Regions from separate parts of the Shewanella sp. Isolate7 genome, predicted to be linked through region 2. Evidence: predicted binding sites of a transcription regulator. Region 2 holds the regulator's gene; the other holds the start of a gene.

Region 1 (4,423 bases), on a different contig from region 2:
CAGATGGGTCGCATAGACCACATCTTCCATCAGCTCGGTCTCGGTGATCTCCAAAATCAGGGTGTTGGGCCGAATACGATAACGAGTCACCAGTTGCCACACCTGATCATAGAGCTGAGTACTGAAAAACTGGCGCGCAGAGACATTCACATGCATGGAGAGGTTAATGTTATGGTGCTGCCACAGGTTAAGCTGGCGACACGCCGCCTCTAACACCCATTCGCCTATGGCCGCGATCATACCGGTCTGCTCGGCGATATCGATAAAGGCGCCGGGATAGAGAACCCCCTTCTTGGGATGATGCCAGCGGATCAGCGCCTCGGCGCCAATATAGGCCTGACGGCCGAGATCTTTCAGGGGTTGATAATAGAGCTCAAACTCACGATTCTTTAGCGCCGCCTGCAGATCCCGCTCAATCTGAGCATCTTCTTTGAACGACTTTAACAAGGCATGATTAAAGATCTGTATCGCACTCCCCTGCTTCTTCTTGGCATACTGCACCGCAATATCGGCGCAGGTGAGCGCCGAAAAACCTGCCTCTAGCGCGTTTATCTCGACGACCGACAGTGCAGGTTTAGCCTCGAAAGATTCGGCGCCCACCTGGACAGGCAGATTTAACTGGTGATAGAGACGCTTGATGGCGTAGTCCAGGCTCTGCTCATCCTCGATACCCTCAAGCACCAAGGCAAACTCATCGCTGCCCACACGGGCCATCAGCTCCGCCTTCTTGACGCTGGCAAAGTGTTTGATGCGGCGTGCCACCTCGATCAGCAGGCTATCGCCCTTCTCATGGCCGTAGGTATCGTTGAAGCGCTTAAAGCCCCTGAGATCGATCAGCATCAGGTGGCCACTGCGTGTCTTTTCCAATGCGCGATTGAAATAGCTACGGTTGTAGAGGCCGGTTAGCGAGCAGCGCCAAGCCAAACGCTCGAGTTCATTCTGCTGCACCAACTCTTCTGAACAATCTTCCGCGGTCACTAGGGCGTAGTGATTGCCCCTTGGGGTGGTAAAGGGGCGAACCCGATAACGAAGCCAGTAACTCTCACCATCTCGACGGGTCAACTGGGTATTTCCCTTGGCGATCTTACCCAGCTTGACTTGGGCCAGCACGGCGTCGGCCTGGACCGGCGACTGCTTAAAGAAATCCAGACAAGCTAAGGGTTTCCCCAAGATCTGCTGCTTTGGCACACCTGAGATGGCATGATGTGCGCCATTAACATATTCAATCTTATCTGTGGCCAGGTTGACCACCATGCTGATCTGCTCCGACTGTTCGATAGCCTTTAAAAACAGGCTCAGGCGCTCGTCTGTGTCGTAAGCTCGTTGCGTCGCCAGGGTCAATGCCAGCTGATCGGCGACCTGGGAAACGATATGGCTCTCGCTCTCTGGCCATTCATGGAGCTGACCCGATTCGAGATAGAGCACCCCTTCTAGGTGTCCATTGATACGAATTGCCACATCAAGATGCGAGACCACCCGATTTTCATTGAGGTAATCGACTAATTCGGCGATACGGCCATCATTTTCGACGTCGATTACGTCTATGGTGCGACTGCGTTTGAGCTGATCGAAATAATTAGGACATAGGGATTGCGCGGGGCGTGAAGTCTGGCCTTGCAAACTTGTATGAGCGATGAGCTCACAAGCCTGGCTGCCAGAAAACAGACAAACACCTATGTTGTCCACCTCGAGGGACTGATTGAGCAGATCGCAGGCAAGCTCGGCCGTCTCTTTAAACAGACCTTCTTGTTTTTGCGTTGAATTGACTATGGTTTCAAGCAGATGTTGAAATTGGCGCTTGGTCATAAAATCCTACTGCCGATAACCTTCTGCCGATAAAAGGTTACCGAGGTAAAAACCACCAAAGGCGGTAACAACATAGATGTTATTGTTATTATTAAATGTTCAATTTTTGCACATTACACGAATAACTCGCTAATTAGCAAGCTAATCTCGATGGCGCCGCTAGAGACCATGTTCGAGTTGGAAAATCATCTTCTCGGCGCTGTAGCCAAAAGTGAGGCGCAGCTCCTGGCCACCTTCTACTGCCTTGATCTCACTCTCAACCCCCTCGAAACGCTGCTTAGCCGCCTGTGCCATGGCTTGCAACTCACTTTGGGCGTTCTCTCCATCACGTACCAGAGTCAGTACGGTATCAAACTCATCGATCACGGCGCCGATATCGGCATAGCTACCACAATCGTTACAGGTATCGTTTACCAACTCTGATTGACCCTCTTGAATCTTTTTCATTTTGACCCTTAACCTTTTAACTGAAAATGCTCATAGCTATATATAGCAAAAGCCGAGCTACCGCACTTAAAACTAAGCCAAAATGTCTCCTAACGCACGTTGCCTGACGATCTGCTCGGCAAAATGCGGTAATTCCAAACTAGGTGCGTCGGCATCGAGTTCATTGTGAAAACGCGCCAGAGTAATGGGATCGCAGTTAGCCAGCACCTCTTGCATCGCCAGCGGATCCCGTCCTCTGTGGACTAAAGGTTCGGGACTCAGATATTGCTGCAGATGAAAGCCGCTTAGCCCTGCCTGGTGAAACTGCTCGCTATTGTCTCTGTCTTCACCCAGATGCAGTGCGCTAGTCAGCGCCTGTGGCTCGGGTAACTCAAATTGACGCTTGAGTTTTGTCTCAACATCGTTTGGCGCCTGATCCAGATGAAACTGCGCCATATCTCTGGCATCGTTTGACAACATGGCCAGCAGCAGACCAAATTCTCCCCGGCGATGATCGACTATCGCCTGGTTGAGTCGGGTCCCTAATTGATTCTCGTTGATGATCAACTGACTAGTTCGCATAAAAAAACATCAATAAAACAGCTCGTTGCTATTTAATCGACCGCTTACGCCATAACTTTAGCAATTATTTTAAATTGGGACTTTACAGCGCCAAGGATTCTGACTACTATTTCCGCCGCAATTGAGGAGGGGTTCCCGAGTGGCCAAAGGGATCAGACTGTAAATCTGACGGCTCAGCCTTCGAAGGTTCGAATCCTTCTCCCTCCACCATTTGCCTACAATGTAATAAAGAGATACTCGTGGAGGGGTTCCCGAGTGGCCAAAGGGATCAGACTGTAAATCTGACGGCTCAGCCTTCGAAGGTTCGAATCCTTCTCCCTCCACCATCTTTATCTCATTATTACCTTGTGCTGCTGTACCAAAAAATATGGAGGGGTTCCCGAGTGGCCAAAGGGATCAGACTGTAAATCTGACGGCTCAGCCTTCGAAGGTTCGAATCCTTCTCCCTCCACCATTTTTTCTCTCGCATTATCTGTGCATCATTTAGTTCCTAATTTCAAAACTTCGCTTCATCATTGTCATCATTTAGATGATGTTACTCCCTTAGTTAATGCTTTAGTTAATGCTTTAGTTAATGCACTGATTCGATGACTATTGCTTAGTCTATTAATTAGCGGATCATTCTTTCAGCGTCCCAAGATTTTCCCTCACGGCCAGCACTCCCTGTTATCCGTCGCATTTATTTTCGATTTTCCTTTTCGTTATAATTTATTTCGTTAAGCTATAACGACTATCCGCTCGATAACCTCAGGAGCCACAATGAATCAATCTTGGGTCAACCAGGCCATCGCCAAGATCGAGGCAGACTATCAACGCAGTGCAGACACCCATCTGATCAAGCTGGAACTGCCTATGCTGCCCGGCATCGATATCTACCTAAAAGATGAAAGCACCCATCCCACCGGCAGCCTTAAGCACCGTCTGGCAAGATCCCTGTTTCTCTACGCCCTGTGTAACGGTTGGATCACCCAAGATACGCCCATCATAGAATCCTCCTCGGGCAGCACAGCCGTATCCGAGGCCTATTTCGCGCGTCTGCTTGGCCTACCCTTTATTGCAGTCATGCCCGCCTCTACCGCCAAGAAGAAGATACAACAGATAGAGTTCTATGGCGGCCGTTGCCACTTCGTCGACCATTCGAGTGAGATATACGCCGAATCACAGCGACTGGCCGACGAGCTGTCGGGTCACTATATGGACCAATTCACCTACGCCGAGCGGGCAACCGACTGGCGCGGTAACAACAACATCGCCAACTCCATCTTCGAGCAGATGCAGCGAGAACCACATCCCGTTCCCAGTTGGATAGTGATGAGCCCAGGCACGGGCGGCACCTCGGCCACCATAGGCCGCTATATTCGCTATCAATGCGCCAAGACAAAGTTATGTGTGGTGGACCCGGAAAACTCGGTATTCTACGACTACTACCACAGCGGTGATGCCAGCATCAGCTGCGCCGGTGCCAGTCGCATCGAAGGCATAGGGCGACCCAGGGCCGAGCCCTCCTTCATTCCAGGGGTGGTCGATCATATGGTCAAGATTGACGACAGCGCGTCGATCGCCACCATCTATTGGTTAGAGGCGCTGATTGGTCGCAAGGCGGGTCCCT
Region 2 (4,423 bases):
TGCGTGAGGAGCTAGCCTCCCTGCGTAACCTGCTGACCCATCAGGTGACCTCACTGCTGACAGAGCAGAAGAGCCGCCTGGATCCTGTCGGTGCCATGTTAGAGAGCCGTCTGCTCGACGCCGAGTTTAGTCCTGAGGTTGCGGTTAAATTGTCGGCCTTGAGCGAACACTATGTGCCAGCGGATCTGGTAAAGGCGCTGCCGCGTAGCCTGGCGAACATGCTCGACAACCAGGGGGATGATATTGTCCGTCAGGGCGGAGTGGTTGCCTTTGTCGGTCCGACTGGTGTCGGCAAGACGACGAGTGTCGCAAAATTAGCCGCTCGATTCGCCGCGCAACATGGTTCAGATCAAGTTGCATTAATTACAACCGATCATTATCGCATTGGAGCCTATGAGCAGCTGGCAACCTATGGCAAAATAATGGGGTGTCCGGTCAAGCAAGCTCATGATCTCAATGAGTTGGAACAAATTCTTTATCAGTTCCGCAATCGCAAGCTAGTATTGATAGATACTGCGGGCATGGGACAAAGAGATGTGAGATTGTTCCAGCAACTTGATAATTTAACTGCAAATAGCAGATTACCTATTCGCAGTTATCTGGTACTGTCATCTACAAGTCAAAGAAGAGTGCTTGAAGATGCCGTCGCGCAGTTTACTCGGATTCCATTATCCGGTGCGATTTTGACCAAATTAGATGAATCGGTGGCCTTGGCGCCGGCATTGAGTGTGTTGATTCAAAGTGGATTACCCTTGAGTTATGTCACCGATGGCCAGCGAGTGCCAGAAGATATGCAAGTGGCCGACACCTTAGCCTTAGCCAACAAGGCCCTGTCGGTACTCGAAAAGAAAGTGCAACCAATACAGAATAACGAAAGGTCATATGAACAGGCCTACGCATTTGAGTAATATAATGAGTCGGGATCAAGCAAGCGGTTTACGTATGATGAATCAACCATATAACGAAAAAGTAAAAGTAATTGCCGTAACCGGTGGTAAAGGTGGCGTAGGTAAAACCAGCGTATCGATCAACACCGCCGTCTCCCTGGCCGAGAAGGGCAAGCGAGTGCTTGTGCTCGATGCCGACTTGGGTCTTGCCAACGTCGATGTCATGTTGGGCCTAAGGGCTGAGCGCAATCTGTCCCACGTATTATCCGGTGAGGCCGATCTTGACGAGATCATTGTTCGTGGTCCTAAGGGAATTGGTATTATTCCTGCCACTTCTGGTACCCAGGCCATGGTGGAGCTGACACCTGCGCAGCATGCCGGCCTAATCCGTGCCTTCAGTGAGATGAAGACCCAGTTTGATATCCTGGTCGTGGATACCGCTGCCGGTATCTCGGACATGGTGCTCAGCTTCTCTCGCGCCTCGCAAGATGTCTTGGTCGTGGTCTGTGATGAGCCGACCTCTATTACCGATGCCTATGCTTTAATTAAGATTCTGAGCCGCGAGCACGGCGTATTCAGATTTAAGATTGTGGCCAATATGGTCAGAAGTTTGCGAGAAGGGATGGAGTTGTTTGCTAAACTTAGCAAGGTAACCGACCGTTTTCTCGACGTGGCCCTGGAGCTGGTTGCGACTATCCCCTTCGATGAAAACCTTCGCAAGTCAGTTCGTAAACAAAAGCTGATCGTCGAGGCGTTTCCTAAGTCGCCGGCGTCGATTGCTTATCATGGTTTGGCTAATAAGATCATTAGCTGGCCAGTGCCACAACAGCCGGGCGGCCACCTAGAGTTCTTTGTGGAACGTTTGGTACAACGCCCAGAATATCAAGAGGATCGTACGAGTGAGTAAAGCCGCTGCGTATACTTGTTTAGATAACAAAGCTTCTATTGTCGAACAGTATGCACCGTTGGTTAAAAGGATTGCTCACCATTTACTTGCTCGTCTGCCCGCCTCGGTGCAATTGGATGATCTGTTACAAGCAGGTATGATGGGCCTGCTCGAAGCCTCGGCCAAGTTCGACGGCAGCAAGGGGGCTAAGTTTGAAACCTTTGCCGGAATACGCATTCGTGGCTCTATGCTCGACGAGATCCGCCGTGGCGACTGGGTACCCAGGTCGGTTCACCGCAATCAACGCCGCATAGCACAGGTGATTGACGAGCTAGAACAAGAACTTGGACGTGACGCAAAAGACAATGAAATTGCGGATCGACTTGATATGCCGCTCGATGAGTACCATCATATTCTTAATGATGTTTCAGTCGGGAAAGTAGTTGGAATTGAAGATCTTGGTGTATCGGTCGATGTAGTAAGACAGGAAGATGATCACCAGGACGACGCATTTGAATCTCTGGCAGAGACACAGTTTCATGAGGCCCTCGTGGAAGCGATTAAATTACTGCCAGAAAGAGATGGATTAGTTTTGTCGTTATATTATGACGAAGCATTAAATTTAAAAGAGATCGGTGCCGTACTTGATGTCAGCGAATCCCGAGTAAGCCAGATACACAGCCAGGCGATGCTCAGACTCAAAGCGAAACTCAAGCATTGGACCAAAATATAACGATTACATGAGCAATATAAAAACAGCTCCGCGGAGGAAACCTTGGACAAGAATATGAAGATTCTCGTTGTTGACGATTTCTCAACAATGAGACGCATCATCAAGAACTTGTTGAGAGACTTGGGTTTTAATAACACTCAGGAAGCAGATGACGGTTCGACAGCCTTGCCTATGTTGCAAAAAGGCGATTTTGATTTTGTCGTAACCGATTGGAATATGCCTGGGATGCAGGGTATCGACCTACTAAAGGCTATCCGTGCCGATGACAACCTGAAACACATTCCTGTGTTGATGGTGACTGCGGAAGCGAAAAGGGAACAGATCATCGCAGCGGCCCAGGCTGGTGTGAATGGCTATGTGGTGAAACCTTTTACTGCGGCGACATTGAAAGAGAAGTTAGACAAGATTTTCGAACGACTCGGTTAATCAAGGTTGAGCTATGCAGGCAGAAACTTCAGGGCTGATCAATTTAGCACAGGCCAAGCAACTTGTTGATCTACTCGAGGCTGGCCAACAAGAGCAGGCCGATGAGCTAATTCGCGACATCGCCAGCCCGATTCAGAAAGAGCTGTTTGACGAGGTGGGTCGCCTTACCCGTCAGCTTCACAGTGCGATAGTGGATTTTCAGGTGGACGGTCGCCTCGTGGAGCTGGCCAATAGCGAAATTCCCGATGCCAAAGAGCGCCTCAATTATGTCATCGACATGACGGAGCAGGCGGCAAACAAGACCATGGACGCCGTCGAAGAATCTCTGCCGCTTGCAGATGCGCTAACCGCAAACGTACAAGCCGTTAAGCCTTCTTGGGATCGTCTGATGAGACGCGATATTCAGCTGCACGAATTTAAGGCGCTATGCCATGACGTTCAGCAGTTTATCGAGCGTAGCGAGTCCGATTCCAACCGTTTGAAAGAGTTACTCAATAACATATTGCTGGCCCAGGACTTCCAAGATCTGACCGGGCAGATGATCCGCCGGGTGATCGAGCTGGTACGAGAGGTGGAGAGTAACCTGGTCTCCATGTTGACCGTATTTGGCGAGCAGCCCGCAACGGATAAACCCCAAGCATCAGAGAAGTGCGTCGAAGCTGAAGGTCCTATTATGAACGCTGATCAGCGTGATGATGTCGTGACAGGGCAAGATGAAGTCGATGACTTGCTGTCGAGTCTAGGTTTCTAAGTAGGAGTCATATGAATGTCCTTTGATGTTGATGAAGAGATACTGCAGGACTTTTTGATTGAAGCGGGTGAGATCCTTGAGCTTCTCTCTGAACAGCTGGTGGCGTTAGAGAATAACCCCGACGACACCGAACTACTCAATGCCATCTTCCGTGGATTCCACACAGTTAAAGGTGGCGCAGGCTTCTTGAGTCTGACGCCCATGGTGGATGTCTGTCATGAAGCGGAAAATACCTTCGACCTGCTACGCACAGGGAAACGCAGTGTTTCCGCCGAACTGATGGATATCATTTTACAGGCCGTCGACACCATCAATTCTATGTTTGCCGAGACCCAGGCGGGTGTCGAGCAAAGCCCTGCCGATGATGCCCTGTTGGCTAACCTTAAATTATTGAGCTCTGGTGGCTTATTACCGTCGGAAATGGGCGGCGCTGGCGAGACGCTTGCCTATGAACAGCCGGATGAAGCGCCTGCTGATGCACAGGCCGATGACGGTATCGAGCTGTTTGATACCCCGCTCGATGACAATGTCGAGTTGTTTGACGAGCCGGTAAGCAATGATCCCGTGACCTCCATTGCCGGTGAAGGCGATATCGATGAGATAGATGAGTCTGAATTCGAAGCCCTGCTCGATGCGCTTCACGGAAGCGGAAAAGGGCCTTCAGGTACCAGCGCTGCGGCTAGCGCGCCGGTTCAGGCCAACGAGAGTGACGACATCACCGACGATGAGTTCGAGTCACT

The links. The regulator FliA, encoded in region 2, starts transcription of late flagellar genes. The targets are predictions, from matches to a motif close to CTAAAGNTNNNNNNNNNNNNGCCGATA.
Region 1: a site for FliA is predicted at 2,849-2,875, ahead of L1D47_RS07435 (VC2046/SO_2500 family protein). Genes of this name have one in related genera too.

The regions. Positions count from the first base shown of each region.
Region 1 is NZ_JAKEVJ010000023.1:3,040-7,462, reverse strand. It holds gene L1D47_RS07445 (EAL domain-containing protein) at 1-1,806, opposite strand, end outside; gene L1D47_RS07440 (DUF406 family protein) at 1,966-2,253, opposite strand; gene L1D47_RS07435 (VC2046/SO_2500 family protein) at 2,326-2,814, opposite strand; tRNA gene L1D47_RS07430 (tRNA-Tyr) at 2,940-3,024, shown strand; tRNA gene L1D47_RS07425 (tRNA-Tyr) at 3,056-3,140, shown strand; tRNA gene L1D47_RS07420 (tRNA-Tyr) at 3,184-3,268, shown strand; gene L1D47_RS07415 (PLP-dependent cysteine synthase family protein) at 3,574-4,423, shown strand, end outside.
Region 2 is NZ_JAKEVJ010000048.1:13,328-17,750, reverse strand. It holds gene flhF (flagellar biosynthesis protein FlhF) at 1-908, shown strand, start outside; gene L1D47_RS13295 (MinD/ParA family protein) at 913-1,794, shown strand; gene L1D47_RS13290 (RNA polymerase sigma factor FliA) at 1,787-2,506, shown strand; gene cheY (chemotaxis response regulator CheY) at 2,549-2,932, shown strand; gene L1D47_RS13280 (protein phosphatase CheZ) at 2,946-3,683, shown strand; gene L1D47_RS13275 (chemotaxis protein CheA) at 3,699-4,423, shown strand, end outside.